Regions from separate parts of the Methylobacterium phyllosphaerae genome, predicted to be linked through region 4. Evidence: predicted binding sites of a transcription regulator. Region 4 holds the regulator's gene; each other region holds the start of a gene.

Region 1 (4,756 bases), 1.2 Mb from region 4:
CGCGCGTGCCACCCGCGATTGAGACCGCGGCGCCTCATGGGGACCAAGCGGGGATCGGGACGGGAACCCCGCGACGGGTCCGGGCGCACCGGAGCGATCAGCCATGCGAAGCCGAATCCTTCTCCTGTCGCTCGCGGCCCTGGCTCTGGCGGGAGCGCCTGCACGTGCCCAGGATGCCTCCGTGATCGGCAAGGATACGGTCCTGCCGGGCACGGGGCCGGGGACCTCGACGGACGGCCAGGGCGTCGGGCGGCTGATGGCGGCGGCGAATGCCGAGGGCGCCGCCAAGCGTCAGGGGCTCAAGCCTGTGGCCTTCCTGGCCTCCAAGATGATCGGCGTGACGGTGCGCAACGCGGCAGGCGACAGCGTCGGCAAGATCGACGACCTGCTGATCACCGATGGCGGGACCCTCAAGGCCGTTGTGATCGATGTCGGCGGCTTCCTCGGCCTCGGCAGCAAGGTGATCGCCGTGGAGCCTGGTGCCCTGGTGCTGCGGCCGGGAGGGGAGCGGTTCTCGGCGGTCCTCAACATGAGCACCGACACGGTGTCGGCGGCCCAGCCCTTCGACCCGGCCAAGGCGGTTACCAAGCCCTGACGGTCCGGGCGGCCGGCGCGGTGGAAACCGCGTCGGCGCGACGGTTCAGATGTCGAGGTCGGCCCCCTCGGCGAAGGCCGCGCGCTCGCTGATGAAGGCGAAGCGGGCCTCGGGCTTGTTGCCCATCAGCCGCTCGACCGTATCGCCGGTCGATTCCCGGGCCTCGTCCAGGACCGCGACGCGCAGCAACGTGCGCTTCTTCGGGTCCATGGTGGTCTCCTTGAGCTGGGCCGGCATCATCTCGCCGAGGCCCTTGAACCGGCCGATCTCGACCTTGCCGGCCTTGAACACCGTCTTGATGATCCGCTCCCGGTCGGCGTCGTCCCGGGCATAGGCCACCTTGGAGCCCTGCTGCAGCCGGTAGAGCGGCGGGATCGCGAGGTAGAGATGCCCGCGGTCGATGAGCTTGGGCATCTGGCGGTAGAAGAAGGTGATCAGCAGCGAGGCGATGTGGGCGCCGTCGACGTCGGCGTCCGTCATGATGATCACCTTGTCGTAGCGCAGGTCGGCCTCGCGGAAGGCCGCGCCGGTGCCGCAGCCGAGCGCCAGGGTGAGGTCGGAGATCAGCTGGTTGGCGCCGAGCTTGTCCCGGCTCGCCGAGGCGACGTTGAGGATCTTGCCGCGCAAGGGCAGGATCGCCTGGGTTGCCCGGTCGCGGGCCTGCTTGGCGGAGCCGCCGGCCGAATCGCCCTCGACGATGAAGATCTCCGAGCCCGCGGTGCCGGCGGCCGAGCAATCGGCGAGCTTGCCGGGCAGGCGGAGCTTGCGGGTGGCGCTCTTGCGGGCGACCTCCTTCTCCTGGCGGCGGCGCAGGCGCTCCTCGGCCCGGTCGATCACCCAGTCGAGCAGCTTGTTGGCCTGGGCCGGGGAGGCGGCGAGCCAATGGTCGAAGGCGTCGCGCACCGCCGTCTCGACGATGCGCTGGGCCTCCACGGTGGCGAGCTTGTCCTTGGTCTGGCCCTGGAACTCGGGCTCGCGGATGAAGACCGAGAGCATGGACGCGCAGGTCGCCATGACGTCGTCGGTGGTCACCGCGGTCATGCGCTTGGCCTGGTTCACGCGCTCGGCGTGCTCGCGCAGGCCCCGGAGCAGGGCGACCCGCAGGCCGGCCTCGTGGGTGCCGCCCTCGGGCGTCGGGATGGTGTTGCAGTAGGAATGCGAGAACCCGTCCTCGGCGACCATCCAGGCCACCGCCCATTCCAGCGACCCGTGCGAGCCCGGCTTGGTGATCTTGCCGGAGAACATCGCGTCGGTGACCAGCTCCTTGCCGTCGATGTCGCGGGCGAGATAGTCGCGCAGGCCGTCGGGGAAGCGGTGCACGGCTTCCGCAGGTACGCCCTCCAGCCCCTCGAGGAGGGCGGGGGCGCAGCGCCAGCGGATCTCGACGCCGCCGAACAGGTAGGCCTTCGAACGCGCCATCTTGAACAGGCGGCGCGGGTCGAATTTCAGCGAGCCGAAGATCTGCGCGTCCGGGTGGAAGCGGACCCGGGTGCCGCGCCGGTTCTGCACCCGGCCGATCAGCTCCAGCGCGCCCTGCGCGTGGCCCCGCGAGAAGGTCTGGCGATACAGGGTCTGGTTGCGCGCCACCTCGACCTCGAGGAGGTCGGAGAGCGCGTTCACCACCGAGATGCCGACGCCGTGCAGGCCGCCCGAGGTCTCGTAGACCTTCGAGTCGAACTTACCGCCGGCATGCAGCGTGGTCATGATGACCTCGAGCGCCGACTTGCCGGGAAATTTCGGATGCGGGTCGACCGGGATGCCGCGGCCGTTGTCGGTGACCACGAGGGCACCGGTCTCCTCCAGCTCCACCTCGATGAAGCTGGCATGGCCGGCCACCGCCTCGTCCATGGAGTTGTCGATCACCTCGGCGAAGAGGTGGTGCAGCGCCCGCTCGTCGGTGCCGCCGATATACATGCCGGGGCGGCGCCGGACCGGCTCCAGCCCCTCCAGCACCTCGATGTCGGAGGCGGTGTAGCCGGAATCGGGCTCGGCCGCTGCGAGCGCCGTCACGGAGGCCGTGGCATCGAGGCGCCGTCGCGGCTCCGGCGCGCGAGAGGGGGCTGTCGAGGCGGCCGCCTTGCCGCCCGGTCCGAACAGGTCGCGGGCCGGATCGCTCACGCGCGGCCTCCGCGGGCGCGGCGCATCGGCCGGCTCGGATTCGCGCAGACGGGTCTTGGGTCGTGGAGCATGCGCCTTCATCCCCGCATGATAGCGGAACAAAACGTAAACATCAAAACCGTTCGCCCCCAGGCGACGCGGCCGCACCATCGCATGCTGCGGCGCCGCGAGCGAGGGCCGGAACCGCCCCGACCCCCGAGGGGGCCAGGCGGCCCGTCATCACGACGTTGCACAACGATGGGTTAAGGCTTTCCCGTGACCAGCCTGTTCGACCTCCGCAGGCCGCCGCCGGAACAGACCGGGACGATCGACGTTGACGGCGGAGATAAATCTTGACCGTGGTCAGGGAGCCGCAGCCCATGAGCGATGCCGCGATCGAGGCCCGCCGCCTCACGTTGATCCGCTTCGAGCACGCGGCCGGCGCCGCCTTCGGCTGCGACGACGACGCGGCCGGCGTGCCGCCCGGCCGGGCGCTCATGAATTCCACCACGATCGCGCTGGCGACCTTCGCGACGGCGCTCGCGGCAACCATCACCTACCTCGTCTGAACCGGGCGGCCGGACCCGGAAACCGGGACGTGCATCCCGTTCTCCGCGTCGGTCTGCCCCTGTCCCCCACCGCTGCCGGGAGAGCAGCGCAGGACCGCGTGCCCGCCCTGGACACGGACCGGCGCGGCTGACGCGCCTTGCACCCGGCGAGCGGGTGAAGGCCGCCTGGACCTGTCTGCGTCAGCCGGCGCCCGTCTTCTTGGCCGCGGTCTTCTTGGCGGCGGGCTTCTTCGCTGCCCTCTTCTTGGCCGCCGGCTTGGCGCCGCTCGCCGCGCGCGTCGCGGTCTTCCGGACAGCGCCCCGTTTCGCCGGCTTGCCGCCGCCCGAGGCACGCTTGGCGTTGACCAGGGCGATCCCCTCGTCGAGCGTCAGCGCCTCGGCGCTCATGGTCTTCGGCAGCGTGGCGTTCACCTCGCCGTCGGTGACGTAGGGGCCGTACTTGCCGGCCTTCACCACGAGGTCGCGCCCGCTCGCAGCGTCCGTGCCGAGCGGCCGGCCGGGATCGGCAGCCGGACGGCCGCGGCCGCCGCTCTGCTCCTTGGCGACGATCAGGTCGATGGCGCGGTTGCCGCCGATCTCCAGCACGTCGTCGTCCTTGCCGAGATTGGCGTAGGTCTTCCCATGCTGCACGTAGGGCCCGAACCGGCCGAGATTGGCCAGGATCGGCTCGCCGGTCTCGGGGTGGCGCGCCACCTCGCGGGGCAGCGCCAGCAGGGCCAGCGCCTTCTGCAGGTCGACCGCCGAGGGACTCAGCCCCTTCGGCAGGGAGGAACGCTTCGGCTTCTCCGCCCCCTTCTCGGTGGAGGCCTCACCGAGCTGCAGGAACGGCCCGAATCGGCCGTCGCGCAGCGTCACCGGCAGGCCGGTGGCGGGATCGTCGCCCAGCACCCGGACGCCCGGCTGGCCGCCCTCGGCCGAGGAGCCGTCCCCCTCGCCCTCGACGCCCGAGGCCGAGAGCTGGCGGGTGTACTTGCACTCGGGATAGTTCGAGCAGCCGATGAAGGCGCCGAACTTGCCGAGCTTCAGCGACAATTGTCCGGTCCCGCAGACCGTGCAGGTGCGCGGGTTCGAGCCGTCGCCCTTGTCGGGGAAGATGTGCGGCCCGAGGAGGCCGTTCAGCGCCTCCAGCACGTCGGTGACGCGCAGCTCCTTGGTCTCGCCGATCGCCGCGGAGAAATCGCGCCAGAAGTCGCGCAGCACCGCCCGCCAGTCGATCTCGGCATTGGAGACGCGGTCGAGCTGCTCCTCGAGGTCGGCGGTGAAATCGTACTCGACGTAGCGCCGGAAGAAGCTCTCCAGGAAGCCCGTGACGAGCCGCCCCTTGTCCTCCGGCTGCAGCCGCTTCTTCTCGATCTTGACGTATTCGCGGTCGCGCAGCGTCTGGAGCACCGCCGCGTAGGTCGACGGGCGGCCGATGCCGAGTTCCTCCATGCGCTTCACGAGGCTCGCCTCGGAATAGCGCGGCGGCGGCTCGGTGAAGTGCTGGGTCGAGCTG
Region 2 (4,756 bases), 460 kb from region 4:
CTGGGTGAGCATGACGGGGGGATCGACCCCGCGAGCCCGCGGCGTGCCCCGGCGCCGATCGAGAGCGGGCGGGCCGAGGACAGGATCGTGCGCGACGGTTTTCGGAGTGAGGAGGACGTGATGTCGGAGGCGGAGGCGATGGCGGACGCGGCGGGGACCGGCATCTTCGACGTGGCGGCGCTGGCGGCGGCGCTGCCCGGCAGCGCCCAGACCCTCCTGGTCGACACCTATCTGACCAACCGGGAGGCCGCGAGCGCCCGGGTGTTCCGGGTCTACCGGCCGACTCCGCCGCACTACCACGCCACCTGCGACGAGTACCTCTACTGCCTGTCGGGCCGGGGCACGGTCTGGCTGGGCGACCCGGCCGCCGCGACCGCATTCGGCCCCGGTCAGCTCCTGGTCTTCGAGAAGGGCACGGTCCACGCCATGCCGGAGATCGATCCCGCGGAACCGGTGGTGTTCCTCGCGATCGACACCCCCCGGCGGGCGCCCACCGACATCGTCTTCGTGAACCCGGAGGACGGCAGCCCCGCCACCTTCATGGCGCGCAACGCCGAGGCGTGAGCCTCACACCGGCAGGGACCGCCCGGCCGCCGCCACGGCGAGGAGCAGGGCCGCCACGAGCAGGAGCGCGGCGGACAGGCCCAAAGCCTGCGCGGCGAAGCCGATCAGCGCCGGGCCCGCCAGCACCCCGGCATAGCCGAGCGTCGTCACCGCCGGCACCGCCACGCGCGCGGGCATCGCGGTCTGGCGGCCGGCCGCCGTGAACAGGACCGGGACGATGTTGGCGCAGCCCGCCCCGACCAGGGCGTAGCCGGCGAGGGCCGCCTCCCAGGCCGGGACCAGGACCGAGAGCGCGAGTCCGGCGGCCGCCAGGAGGCCGCCGAAGACCACCACGGGCCGCCGCCCGAGCCGGGCCACGACCCGATCGCCGGCAAGGCGCCCGGCCGTCATCGTCACCGAGAAGGCCGCGTAGCCGAGCGCCGCCCAGGCCGGATCGAGGCCCCGCTGCTGGATCAGGAACACCGCGCTCCAGTCGAGGGCCGAGCCCTCGGTGAGGAACACCACGAAGCAGAGCAGGCCCAGCACCAGCACGACGCCCCGGGGGCGCGCGAAGGCGGGGCCTCCGCTCCCCCCTGCCCGCTCGGCCGGCAGGATCCCGGGCCAGGCGGCCGCGAACAGGGCCGCGATCCCGGCGACCAGGAGCAGCACGCTCCGGCCCGCGCCGAGCCCGGCCGCCAGCAGGCCACTGGCGATCAGCGCCCCCAGGATGCAGCCGAGACTGTAGAGGCCGTGGAAGCCCGACATCATCGGGCGCCCGCTGGCGCGCTCCACCACGACGGCCTGCAGGTTCATGACGCAGTCCACCGCCCCCATCCCGGCGCCGAACAGCACCAGCGCCAGGGTGAGCTCCACGAGCCCATCGCCCACGGCCAGCACCGGCAGGGCGAGGCCGATCGCCAGCGTGCCGGCGAGCAGGACCGGCCGGAAACCGAGCCGCGAAGCCGCCGCCCCGGCGCTCGGCATCGCCAGGATCGAGCCGATGCCGAAGGTGAGGAGCAGCAGGCCGAGCCCCGCCGCGTCGAGGCCGGCGCGGTCCTGCACCAGCGGCACCAGGGGCGCCCAGGTGGCGTTGGCGATGCCCACGATCAGGAACAGCAGCCGCGTGGACACGCTCTGTCCGCGGGCCGCATTCCGGTCCCCCGCCCCGCCGAGGGCGACCGGGTCGGTCAGGTCGAGCGCTGGCATCGGCACCTGTCGATGGAGTCGAGTCCGAGGGTGGATCCCGGCGACGTGGGGCCTCGGTTCCCGCGGTGCAACACCGGGCCGTCGTCGCGCGCGCCGTGCCGCGCGCCCGGAGGGGACACCGGCGGCCCCATGCGTCGGCGACTTGCCCGGTTCCTCGCAGGCGCCCTCGCGCGCCCGCTTGGACGCCCGCTTGGACGCCCGCTTGGACGCCCGCTCGGGCGCTGCCGGAACGCTTTGCCGCGCGCGCAAGGGCGGCGGCTCGTTCGCCGAGCGGTTGCCGCCGTACGCGTTTCGTTCTAGCAAGGGCGGCGCATGACGGACCTGCGTCCCGCCGGCCCCACCTTGCCGTCGGCCCCCTCGGGCTCGACATGTGTCGGAGCGGCGGCTGGCCCGCGCGCGAATCCGATCCGGATCCGATCCGACTGCGTCGACGCCTCGAAAGACCGCCGCCCTCATGGCCAAAGCCCAAGCTGGAAGTCGTGCCGCAAGCCGCGCCGGCGCCGCCCAAGCTGCCCCGACAGCCGCCGCGCAGACGGCGTCCAAGGCTCCGAAAGCCGCCACCGCCGCCCCGGCCCCGCAGCCCAAGCCGACCCGCGCGAAGTCCGAAAAGCCCGCCCGCCCTGGGGCGGCCGCCGAGGCCGCGATCGACGCCAAGCTGGCGGCCCTGTTCGACGCCGCGCCGGCGAGCGCCCATGACCGGCGGGTCATCGCGGTCCGGGGGGCCCGGGAGCACAACCTCAAGAACGTCGACCTGACGATCCCCCGGGACAAGCTCGTGGTGTTCACCGGGCTGTCGGGCTCGGGCAAGTCGTCGCTGGCCTTCGACACGATCTACGCCGAGGGGCAGCGCCGCTACGTCGAGTCGCTCTCGGCCTATGCCCGCCAGTTCCTGGAGATGATGTCGAAGCCCGACGTCGACCAGATCGACGGGCTGTCGCCGGCGATCTCCATCGAGCAGAAGACCACCTCCAAGAACCCCCGCTCCACCGTCGGGACGGTCACCGAGATCTACGACTACATGCGCCTGCTCTGGGCGCGGGTCGGCATCCCCTACTCGCCCGACACCGGCCTGCCGATCGAGAGCCAGACCGTCCAGCAGATGGTCGACCGGGTGCTGGAATTGCCGGAGAAGACCCGGCTCTACCTGCTGGCGCCCGTGGTCCGCGGACGCAAGGGCGAGTACCGCAAGGAAATCGCCGAGTACCAGAAGAAGGGCTTCCAGCGCCTGCGCGTGAACGGCGAATACTACGCCATCGACGACGTGCCCAAGCTCGACAAGAAGTTCAAGCACGACATCGACGTGGTGGTCGACCGCATCGTGGTCCGGGCCGATATCGGCTCGCGGCTGGCCGAGTCCTTCGAGACGGCCCTGGAGCTGGCCGATGGCATCGCGGAGGTCGTGTTCGCGGATGCCCCCGAGGGCGAGACGCCCCGGACCATCACCTTCTCGTCGCGCTTCGCCTGCCCGGTCTCGGGCTTCACCATCGCGGAGATCGAGCCCCGGCTGTTCTCGTTCAACAACCCGTTCGGCGCCTGCCCGACCTGCAGCGGCATCGGCCACGAGATGCGGATCGACCCCGAGCTGGTCATCTCCGATCCCGCTTTGAGCCTGAAGCGCGGCGCCGTCGGTCCCTGGGCGAAATCGACCTCGCCCTATTACGGCCAGACCCTGGAGGCGCTGGCCGAGCATTTCGGCTTCAAGACCAGCGTCCCGTGGCAGAGCCTGTCGGAGACGGCCCGTGCCATCGTGCTGTACGGCTCGGGCAAGCAGGCGATCCGCTTCGCCTACGACGACGGGTTGCGCAAGTACACGGTCAACAAGCCCTTCGAGGGCGTGATCCCGAACCTGGAGCGCCGCTACAAGGAGAGCGACTCGGACGCCGTCCGGGAGGAGATCGGGCGCTTCATGAGCGAGACGCCCTGCGCCGCCTGCGGCGGCAAGCGGCTGAAGCCCGAGGCGCTCGCCGTGAAGGTCGCCATGGCCGACATTGCCGATGTCACGGCCCTCTCAGTCAGTGAGGCGCATCGCTGGTTCTCGGAGCTGCCGGAGAAGCTGACGGCGAAGCAGAACGCGATCGCGGTCCGGATCCTGAAGGAGATCCGCGACCGGCTGAGCTTCCTGGTGGATGTCGGCCTCGAATACCTGACGCTCGCCCGCGGCTCCGGCTCCCTCTCGGGCGGCGAGAGCCAGCGCATCCGGCTGGCCTCGCAGATCGGCTCCGGCCTCACCGGCGTGCTCTACGTCCTGGACGAGCCGTCGATCGGCCTGCACCAGCGCGACAACGAGCGGCTGCTCGGCACGCTCAAGCGCCTGCGCGACCTCGGCAATTCGGTGATCGTGGTCGAGCACGACGAGGACGCGATCCTGCAGGCCGATTACGTGGTCGATGTCGGCCCGGGCGCCGGTATCCACGGTGGCGAGATCATCGCGCAGGGCACTCCCGCCGAGGTCCTGGCCAACCCGGCCTCGCTCACCGCGAAATACCTCACGGGCGAGATGTCCGTGCGCACGCCGACCGCGCGCCGAAAAGGCCGCAAGGGCAAGCTCGGCCTGTTCGGCGCCCGGGGCAACAATCTGAAGGATGTCGATGTCGAGATCCCGCTCGGCACCTTCACCTGCATCACCGGCGTCTCGGGGGGCGGCAAGTCCACCCTGGTGATCGACACCCTCTACAAGGCGATCGCCAAGAAGCTGAACGGCGCCCTGGAGCACCCGGCCCCCTACGGACGGCTGGAGGGGCTGGAGCACCTCGACAAGGTCATCGACATCGACCAGTCGCCGATCGGGCGCACGCCGCGCTCGAACCCCGCCACCTATATCGGCGCCTTCACGCCGATCCGCGACTGGTTCGCGGGCCTGCCGGAGGCCAAGGCACGGGGCTACCAGCCCGGCCGCTTCTCGTTCAACGTCAAGGGCGGGCGCTGCGAGGCGTGCTCGGGCGACGGCGTCATCAAGATCGAGATGCACTTCCTGCCGGACGTCTACGTCACCTGCGACGTCTGCAAG
Region 3 (4,756 bases), 1.6 Mb from region 4:
CAGCCGCAGCCACGTGTCGAGGGGCAGGCCGATCATCAGGAGCAGGCAGAACAGGATGCCGAGGATCGGCACGACCGGCACGGCGGGGGCCCGGAACGGCCGCTTCATGTGGCGCTCGGTCCGCCGCAGGTAGAGCACCGAGCCGCAGACGAGGATGAAGGCGGCGAGCGTGCCGATGCTCACCATCTCCCCGAGGATGTGGATCGGCACCAGGGCCGCCACCACGGCGACCACGGCCCCGATCAGCGCCTGGCTGCGATACGGCGTCTGATAGGTCGGATGGACGTGGGAGAACATCTTCGGCAGCAGGCCGTCCTGGGCCATGGTGAAGAAGATCCGGCTCTGGCCGTAGAGCAGCACGAGGATCACCGTCGTGAGCCCGGTCAGCGCCCCGAGCTTGATCAGGAGGGCGAACCAGCCGATGCCGATCACGTCGACGCCCTTGGCGATCGGGTCGGGGACGTTCAGCTCCTTGTAGGGGACGAGGCCGGTGAGCACGGCGGCGACGAGCACGTACAGGATCGTGCAGACCGCCAGCGAGCCCAGGATGCCGATGGGCATGTCCTTCTGGGGCTTGCGCGCCTCCTGGGCGGCGGTGGAGACCGCGTCGAAGCCGATGAAGGCGAAGAACACCACGCCGGCGCCGCGCAGGATGCCGCTGGCGCCGAAATGCCCGAAGGTGCCGTCGTTGTCGGGGATCAGCGGGCTCCAGTTCGCGGTGTCGACGTGGCCCCAGCCCAGTGCGATGAAGGCGACCACCACGGTGAGCTTCACCGCGACCATGATGTTGTTGAAGCGCGCCGATTCCTTGGTCCCGCGCATCAGCAAAATCGTGATCAGCGCCACGATCAGCACCGCCGGCAGGTTGAACAGAGCCGTCCCGCCGCCGTCGATCGGCGTGCCGGGCGCGTTCGCGAACTGGGCCGGGATCACGATCCCGACGGTCTTCAGGATGCTGATGACGTAGCCCGACCAGCCCACCGCCACGGTGGCGGCACCCATGGCGTATTCGAGGATCAGGTCCCAGCCGATGAGCCACGCGAAAAACTCGCCCAGCGTCGCGTAGGTGTAGGTGTAGCTCGACCCCGCCACCGGGATCAGCGCGGCCATCTCGGAATAGCACAGGCCGACGAAGGCGCAGGCGATGCCGCCGAGCACAAAGGACAGCATGATCCCCGGTCCGGCATACTGGGCCGCCGCCGTGCCGGTGAGAACGAAGATGCCGGCGCCGATGATCGCCCCGATGCCCATCGCGGTGATCGAGAGGGCGCCGAGCGACTTCGAGAGCTGCTGCTCGCCCTCACCGCTCTCGACGATGTCGTCGACCGATTTGCGCCCCATCAGGCCCGACGATTCCATTGCACCATCCTTCCAGGTCGAGCCAGGTCAGCCCGCTTCCACAGATGTAGAGTCGGCGAAATTTCTGCCGCGCTTCAAGTGTTGTAGAGGCGGACTGACCGACAACAACGAGGGCCGGCGCAAGATTCTGCCGGTCAGGCGCGTTCGATCCGGGCGATCAAGGGCCGGACCTTGAGGCGCGCCGCGAACGGGCCGCCGCTCATTAGGGCCTCGCGCCGGACGACGTCCCCGGCCCGGGCCTGCCGGGCGCCCATCACGCTCTCCAACCGGCCCACGAGCCGTTCGAGCCAGCCTGCGGCCGTACGGTGCAGGCGGCCGAGGGCCGTCTCCGGCCGCGCCGTCCCGACGAAGCGGTCGAGGGTGCGGATCCAGCCCTCGGCCGGAACGTCCCCGGCCTCAAGGCACAGGATCCAGTCCCGGCGGGCTGCGGCAGCGCCCGCGGCGTAGGGATTGCCGCCCCGGTGCAGCACGAGCGTCGCGCCCGTGGCCTCCGCGACGGCTGCCACGGCTTCACTCTCGCTGCCCGAAACGATCACCGCGTCGCCGATGAGGCCGCCGGCCACGCCGGAGACCAGCACGCTGAGCGTGTCGGCCAAGCGATCGATCGCGTCCGGATCGGCCGGGTCGGCCAGATAGGTCACGGCGGAGAGCATGAGCGCGCGCATAGACGATTCTGCGCCGCCGTAAACCACCCGGCCGCCGTCGGGCGGCCGTGTCGCTGTCCGGACAGGCGACAAAGCTGTGTCTGCCTGAAAAAGAGGCGTTCGGCCGACGGTTGTTCGCTCTATGTTCCGAGCGGGATCGGGCAGGAGACGAGTCGCCATGGTGTCGATACCCGATGACGTCTCGGGCCGGCCCGCCCAGCGACTCGGCCCGAGCGGTGTGCCGCGGGATGCTCGGCGCGGGCGTGGTGCCACGGCCAATCCCACCGGCCGCCACGAGCCGGCCCGGCGGGAGACGTTCCACGAGGAGACCGGGATGGCGGACGCGCCGGCGCCCCTGCGCACGCAGGTCACCCCGGAGCGCTCCACGCGGATCATCGCCCGCAACAGCTCGCCCGACATCCCCTTCGACCGGTCGATCAACCCTTATCGGGGCTGCGAGCACGGCTGCATCTACTGCTACGCGCGCCCCACCCATGCCTGGCTCGGCCTGTCGCCGGGGCTCGACTTCGAGTCGCGGATCTTCACCAAGCCGGACGCCGCAAGGCTGCTGGCCCGCGAGATGGCCGCGCCGGGCTACCGGCCCGAAACGATCGCCCTCGGCACCGCCACAGATCCCTACCAGCCCGTCGAGCGCGCGCACCGGATCACCCGCGCGGTGCTGGAGGTGCTGCGGGACGCCCGACATCCCGTCAGCATCACCACCAAGTCGGACCTCGTGCTGCGCGACCTCGATATCCTGGCGGCGATGGCGGCGGACAATCTCGTGCTGGCGGCGATCTCGTTGCCGACGCTGGATCCGGACCTCGCCCGCCGCCTCGACCCGCGGGCGCCGCGGCCGGACAAGCGGCTCGCGGCGATGCGCGCGCTGAGCGCGGCGGGGGTGCCCGTCATGGTCAACGTCTCGCCGATCATTCCCGGCCTGACCGATCACGAGATCGAATCGATCCTGGCCGAGGCGCGTGCGCACGGGGCGAGTCGCATCGGCCACGCGCTGCTGCGCCTCCCCGGCGAAGTCGCCGACCTCGTGGCCGACTGGTTCGCCGAGCACTATCCGGAGCGCAGGGCGCGGGCCTTCGCGCTCCTGCGGGAAGCCCGGGGCGGGCGCGAGAACGACCCGCGCTTCGGCCACCGCTTCCGCGGGGAGGGGGCCTACGCGGCGATGATCGGCCAGCGGGTCCGGCTCGCCGGCACGCGACTCGGCTTCGCCTTCGGGCGGATGGCGCTGAACCGGGAGTTCTTCCGCAGACCGGGGGCACAGTTGTCGCTGTTCTGAGACGGCGCGGCGTCGAGCCCGGCTGGCCAAGATCGTATGAGTGGAGCGCCTGCCGGGCCAGATGAATCCGCCGTCGGTGCAGCAGCTTATCGATCATCCATCTCCAATTCCGCTGGAAATGGCGACGTACCGCACTCGTCGCGTCAATCGGGACTTCGATTGCGCGAATACTCGGCTTGTTGACTCTAGGTTTAATCTTAATTGCCAAAATACATATTTCGATTGAGTCTTGAATTCGAGGTTGACAGCAAAGATCTTTTGTCCTTTATGAAGTCATTTTCTAGGTTTTCATTGAAAAGGACTTACGCTTTGTTTCGGTATCTCAGATTTTCAATAGGATCGATTATCGGATTAGTATTGCTGAGTATGGGAGTAATGCTGCTTGCCGTGCGTACAGACACGCTCCTGAGCGCTGTGGAGCACGCGCGAGAGGGGCAGCGCGTCGTCACGCTCACGCGGGTCAGCCGCACGCTGCTCCGGTCGGTGATCGCGACCCGCATGGCGCGGGGCATCGTTCAGAAGGTCCTGGCCGTCGAGGGTCCGATCTCGGTGGCCGACAGGGCGGATCAGCTGTCCGAGCGGCAGGCCTTGATGGACGCGGAGACGGAATTCTGGACCCTTGTGCGCGACCTCGCCGTGCCGTCGGTCCAGGCGACGCTGGAGCCGCTTCGGAGCGCGCAGGCGACCTTGGCGGCGCTGAGGCCACAGATCGACGCGGTCGTCGCGCTCCCGAGGGAACGCTGCGATGCGGCGTTCAGACAGACCTTCGACACAGCTGTCACGAGCCTCCTCAACGCCTTCGCGGCAACCAACGCCGCGGTGGACGCGGCCATCCCGCGCCGGGACACGGCGGTCGCGCAGGCCCTCGACATCAAGCGTGCCAGCTGGGCGACGCGGGTCGCACTCGGCAATTCCTGGCGCCGTATGGAAACCTCGGTGGCCGCCAAGGCGTCTTGGTCGCAGGAGGAGATCATCGCGGCGGCCGAGGAGCGGGGACGCCTGATGGCGGACTGGGGTAAAGTCGTCGACCTGTTCACGGAAGACGTCCCGGTCGCCCTGCGTGCCGCCTTCCAGAAGGCGCAGGCCAGCAACTTCGAGGGCGAGTCGGCGCGGCGGCGCGTCGCGATCACGGACGCGCTCAGCCGGGGCAGGGCGCCCGGCATCGAGGCCGATGCGTTGCGCGCGCGCGACATCGCCGACGGGAGGGCGCTTCTCGATCTGGCCCACGCGGGTCTCGACGCGATGATCGACCGGGCCCAGCTCCTCGCCGCCGAGTCGCAGCGCGCGCTTTTCGGGGCCGTGCTGTTCCTGACCGCAGCGGTCCTGCTGGCGGTCGGCGGTATCGTCATCGTGTTCCGTTGGGTGCTCCGGCCGTTGCGGGCCATGACCCAGGCCATGCAGGCGCTCGCGGGAGGAGACGCCGACGTGCCGATCCCGGCCCGAGAGCGGCGGGACGAGA
Region 4 (4,756 bases):
AGACGCCTACTTCCAGGGGATCGGCGCGGTGGGCTCCCTGGTCGGGGCGGTCACGATCCGGGCGCCGACCGAGCCGCCGCCCCTCCGCCTGCGGCTCGCCGCCACGCTCGACGCGGCCCGGAACGGGCTCACCCGCCGGATCGCGGAGGCCGCCGGCGGCCAGGCGGGCGCGGTGGCGGCGGCCCTGGTGACCGGCAAGCGCGGCCTCATCGGCCCGGCGACCAACGATGCGCTGCGCGCCGCCGGGATCTACCACGTTGTGTCGATCTCGGGCCTCCACATGGTGCTGGCCGCCGGCGTGGTGTTCTGGCTGGTGCGGGCGCTCCTCGCGCTGGTCCCCCATTGCGCGCTCCTCTGGCCGATCAAGAAGATCGCGGCCGGCTTCGCCATGGTCGGCGTCACCGCCTACTGCGCCTTTTCGGGCTGGGACATCGCCGCCGAGCGCTCGCTGATCATGACCCTGATCATGCTGGGCGCGATCTTGGTGGACCGGCCCGCCCTGTCGATGCGCAACCTCGCCCTCGCGGCGCTGATCGCCCTGGCCCGGGAGCCGGAGGGCCTGCTCGGCCCGAGCTTCCAGATGTCCTTCGGCGCCGTGGCCGGGCTGATCGCCTGCGCGCGGCTGATCGACGGGCGGCTGTTCGTGCGCCCCGGGGCGGGCCGGCTCGGTCGGCTCGTCGGCACCGGCCTCTCGGCGGTCACCGGGACTCTGGCCACGACCCTGGTGGCGCAGGTCGCGACCGCACCCTTCGCCACCTACCATTTCCAGACGATCCAGCCCTTCGGCCTCGTCGGCAACGCCCTGACCCTGCCGCTCGTCTCCCTCGTGGTGATGCCCTCCGCGGTGATCGGGATCCTCGCCTATCCCTTCGCCCTCGACCGCCCGATCTGGTGGCTGATGGGTCAGGCGGTGGGGGGCATGCTCGCCGTCTCCCAGTGGATCGCCGGGTTCGAGCGGGCCATCGTGGTCGTGCCGGCCTTCGGCACCGCGGCGCTGTTCCTGCTGACCGCGGGCCTGCTGCTCGCGACGTTACCGGCCTCCCGCCTGCGCTGGCTCGCCGTGCCGCCGATCCTGCTTGGACTCGTCGTCGCGGCCCGACCCGACCGCTACGACCTCTATGTCGATCGGCAGGGCGCGGGAGCCGCGGTGCGGGGGCCGGACGGACGGCTTGCGGCCCTCGGCAGTCCGTCCGGCTTCGTCCTCGAACAATGGCTGAAGGCGGACGGCGACGGACGGGGAGCCGGGGGACTGATCGTCCGATCGGGCGGCGGCCGCTGTGACCGGCTCGGATGCACCGCGCGCCTGCCGGACGGACGGGCGGTCGCCCTGGTCCGGGACCGGCGGGCCTTCCCGGAGGATTGCGCCCGCGCCGCGGTGCTGATCACGGGCCTCGTGGCCCCTCCGACCTGCACCAGCCCCCTGGTGATCGACCGGCGCGTCCTGTCCGCCCAGGGCGCCGTCGCCCTCAGGTCCGAAGGCGAGAGCTTCGTCGCCCATCACGCCCGGGCCGATGGCCGCGCCGTGCCCTGGCGACCACGCTCGGGACACGGGTCGGTGCCGCCACAACCGGTCACCGCGCCCTCCGCGGAGGCCCGCGCCTCTGACGACGGGGCGACAACGCCTCCGGAAACCGATGCGTCGGGCGGGGACCTCGCCCCCGGCGACGCGCCGGCCGAGCCGCTTCAGTAGCGGCGGACGAGGCTGACGAGGCGGCCCTGGATCCGGACCCGGTCGGGCCCGAGGACACGCGTCTCGTAGGCCGGGTTGGCGGCCTCCAGGGCGATCGAGGAGCCGCGGCGGCGCAGACGCTTGAGCGTCGCCTCCTCGTCGTCGATCAGCGCCACGATGATGTCGCCGGTATTGGCCGTGTCCTGCTTGCGGATCACCACGAGGTCGCCGTCGAGGATGCCGGCCTCGACCATCGAGTCGCCGCGCACCTCCAGGGCGTAGTGCTCGCCGCCGGCCACGAAGTCCGGCGACAGGGTGATGGCATGGCTCTGGTTCTGGATCGCCGAGACCGGCGTACCGGCGGCGATCCGGCCCATCACCGGGATCGAAATGGCACGACCGGCGTCGTCGATCATCCGTGTGCTGGCCGGGGCCGGCGGATGCTTGGACTTGCCGCCCTCGACCACGCTCGGGGTGAAACGGCGCGGCTCGGCCGGGGCCGAAGATGGGGCCGAAGATGGGGCCGTCTGGCTCAGGCTCTCGGGGATGCGGATCACCTCGATGGCGCGCGCCCGATTCGGCAGGCGCCGGAGGAAGCCGCGCTCCTCCAGGGCCGTGATCAGCCGGTGGATGCCGGATTTCGACTTGAGGTCGAGGGCATCCTTCATCTCGTCGAAGGACGGCGGGACGCCGCATTCCTGCATCCGGCTCTGGATGAAACGCAGGAGGTCCAGCTGCTTGCGCGTGAGCATCGAAGGGGGACTCGCGGCTTGGCAGACCGCCCCGTGACGGTCTCTGAAACAAATCACGAACAGGTTAAACGTTCCGCAAGTGTTCCGCAAGGGCGGCACCGCTACGCTTGGCGCGTCGCTCCGCGCTCGCGGGAGCAAGGTCGAGAAACGCATTGACGGCGCAAGCGGAGCCGTTTCAATGCACCGCGGCGCCCCGCCGGGAAGGCGGCGGATCCGGGCCGCGGGCTGGGACCCTCTTGGGATGACGAGGATGCGACGACCCGCAGCTCTGCTGCCCCTCGGCCTCGCCGCCCTCGGCCTCGCCGGCTGCACCACCGGGTTCTCCTACATCTCGCGGAACTACGTGGCGCTCACCCCCCAGGTGGTGACGATCGGCTGCAAGGAGCCCTACGAGGTCTACGACAACCGGCAGATGCGCCGGATGCTGATCGTCTCGAACGCCCTGCGCGAATATACCGGCTGCAACCTGAGCGAGGCCCGGATCGATCCGGAGCCGGACGCCACCCGGGTGAAGCGCTTCCGCACCGCCGCCCGGGCCTATCTCGACGAGACCGTGCGCGAGGATTGCCGGATCACCGGCGAGACCGTGTTCGATCCGCTGAAGACCGAGTTCGCCTACGCCTGCGACACGCCGATCGAGAAGCGCGGCACCGTGGTCCCCCGCCTGCCGGGCCGCAATCCCGGTCTCGCCCGCTGACCGACCGGCGGCGCGCGGTCAGGCGCCCGGCTTCGGGAAGGTCCGTTCCGCCGCGTCGCCGGCGGCGGCGAGCAGGGCGCGGGCGAAGGCCCGGGCTTCCGCCCGGTCGAGAACGATCGCGGCGGTGACCGGCGCGCCGCCGAGGTCGGCCAGGGCGAGTTCCAGGCGCACCCCGTCGGGCACGGCGGTCGCCTGCAGGCTCCAGCCGGAGCCCCGATCCGTGCTCTCCGCCATCACATGTTCCTCCCGCCTGCCCCGGGAAAACGCCGCAGGCGCCCGCCGGAACCGCCCGTGCGCGGGACTGTTCCCGAGCCGTGCCCAGCGCTTCCCTGCCTCGCCTGTCCGCTTACCTCAAGGCCGCAGGCCCCGGACTCGTGGTGATGCTGGCCGATACGGATGTCGGAAGCCTCATCACGGCGGCCCAGAGCGGGGCGCGCTGGGGCTATTCGCTCCTGCTCCTCCAGATCCTGCTGGTGCCGATCCTGTACGTCGTCCAGGAGCTGACGGTGCGGCTCGGGACCGCCACCGGACGCGGCCACGGCGCGCTGATCCGGGAGCGCTACGGGCCGGCCTGGGCCTGGATCTCGTACGGCGGCCTCGTGGTCGCCGGCATCGGCGCCATCGTCACGGAATTCTCCGGCATCGCCGGCATCGGGGACCTGTTCGGGGTGCCGCGGCTCGTGAGCCTCGGCCTGCCGGCCTGCCTGCTCCTGGGGCTCGTCTTCACCGGGAGCTACCGGCGCGTCGAGGTCGTGGCGATCGTGGTCGGCCTGTTCGAGCTGGTCTTCGTCGGGCTCGCCGTCGCGGCGCGGCCGAACCTGCCCGAGATCGTCGCCTCCTTCGGGCACATGCCGCTGGGCGACGGCCAGTTCCGGGTGCTGATCGCGGCCAATATCGGCGCGGTGATCATGCCGTGGATGATCTTCTACCAGCAGTCGGCGATCGTCGATAAGGGCCTGGGCTGGGAGCACGCGCGGCGCTCGCGGCTCGACACACTCGTGGGTGCGGTGGTCTCGCAATGCGTGATGGGCGCGATCCTCGTCGCCGCCGCCGCCACGATCGGCAAGGCCGGGCAGGGCAGCGCGAAGGGGCTGGAGACCGTCGGCGATCTCGCGGGCGCCTTCACGCCGGCCCTGGGGCCGTGGCTCGGGCAGGTGGTGTTCGGGGTGGGCATCATCGCGGCGGCCTTCGTGGCGCTCAACGTCGTGGCCCTGGCGCTGGCCTGGGGGTTTGGCGACGTGACCGGCCGGCCGCACTCCCTGGAGCAGTCGCCCCGGGAGGCTCCGGCCTTCTACGGCGCCTTCGCGCTCGCGGTCGCGACCGGCGCGGTCGCCGTGCAGCTCGTGCCGGATCTCGTGGCGCTCAACATCGCCGTGGAGGTGATGAACGCGCTGCTCCTGCCCCTGGCGCTCGGCCTGCTGATCCTCCTCGCCACCCGGGCCCTGCCCGAGGGGCAGCGCGTGGCGGGCGTCTACAAGGGGGTGGTCTACGCGGTGTCGGGGATCACGATCGCGTTCGCGATGGTCGGCGTCCTGGACGGGGTGGGCCTGCTCTGACGCGATTGACGCGGGGCCTCCGATGATGTCTCCCGCGGGCTCCGATCAGGTGGAGTTCGAACATGCAAGAGATCTGGTTCCG

What was found. The regulator LexA, encoded in region 4, represses DNA repair genes until DNA is damaged. The targets are predictions, from matches to a motif close to TGTTCNNNNTGTGTTCNG.
Region 1: a site for LexA is predicted at 2,808-2,825, ahead of parE (DNA topoisomerase IV subunit B). Genes of this name have one in related genera too.
Region 2: a site for LexA is predicted at 2,031-2,048, ahead of uvrA (excinuclease ABC subunit UvrA). Genes of this name have one in related genera too.
Region 3: a site for LexA is predicted at 2,136-2,153, ahead of MCBMB27_RS15260 (PA0069 family radical SAM protein). Genes of this name have one in related genera too.

The regions. Positions count from the first base shown of each region.
Region 1 is NZ_CP015367.1:551,942-556,697, forward strand. It holds gene MCBMB27_RS02625 (PRC-barrel domain-containing protein) at 104-595, shown strand; gene parE (DNA topoisomerase IV subunit B) at 641-2,713, opposite strand; gene MCBMB27_RS02635 (hypothetical protein) at 3,073-3,261, shown strand; gene topA (type I DNA topoisomerase) at 3,442-4,756, opposite strand, start outside.
Region 2 is NZ_CP015367.1:1,281,917-1,286,672, forward strand. It holds gene MCBMB27_RS05630 (cupin domain-containing protein) at 139-564, shown strand; gene MCBMB27_RS05635 (MFS transporter) at 568-1,749, opposite strand; gene uvrA (excinuclease ABC subunit UvrA) at 2,204-4,756, shown strand, end outside.
Region 3 is NZ_CP015367.1:3,365,619-3,370,374, reverse strand. It holds gene MCBMB27_RS15270 (amino acid permease) at 1-1,359, opposite strand, end outside; gene MCBMB27_RS15265 (hypothetical protein) at 1,494-2,024, opposite strand; gene MCBMB27_RS15260 (PA0069 family radical SAM protein) at 2,182-3,297, shown strand; gene MCBMB27_RS15255 (methyl-accepting chemotaxis protein) at 3,685-4,756, shown strand, end outside.
Region 4 is NZ_CP015367.1:1,737,203-1,741,958, reverse strand. It holds gene MCBMB27_RS07675 (ComEC/Rec2 family competence protein) at 1-1,690, shown strand, start outside; gene lexA (transcriptional repressor LexA) at 1,684-2,421, opposite strand; gene MCBMB27_RS07665 (hypothetical protein) at 2,672-3,118, shown strand; gene MCBMB27_RS07660 (hypothetical protein) at 3,137-3,352, opposite strand; gene MCBMB27_RS07655 (NRAMP family divalent metal transporter) at 3,433-4,674, shown strand; gene fae (formaldehyde-activating enzyme) at 4,737-4,756, shown strand, end outside.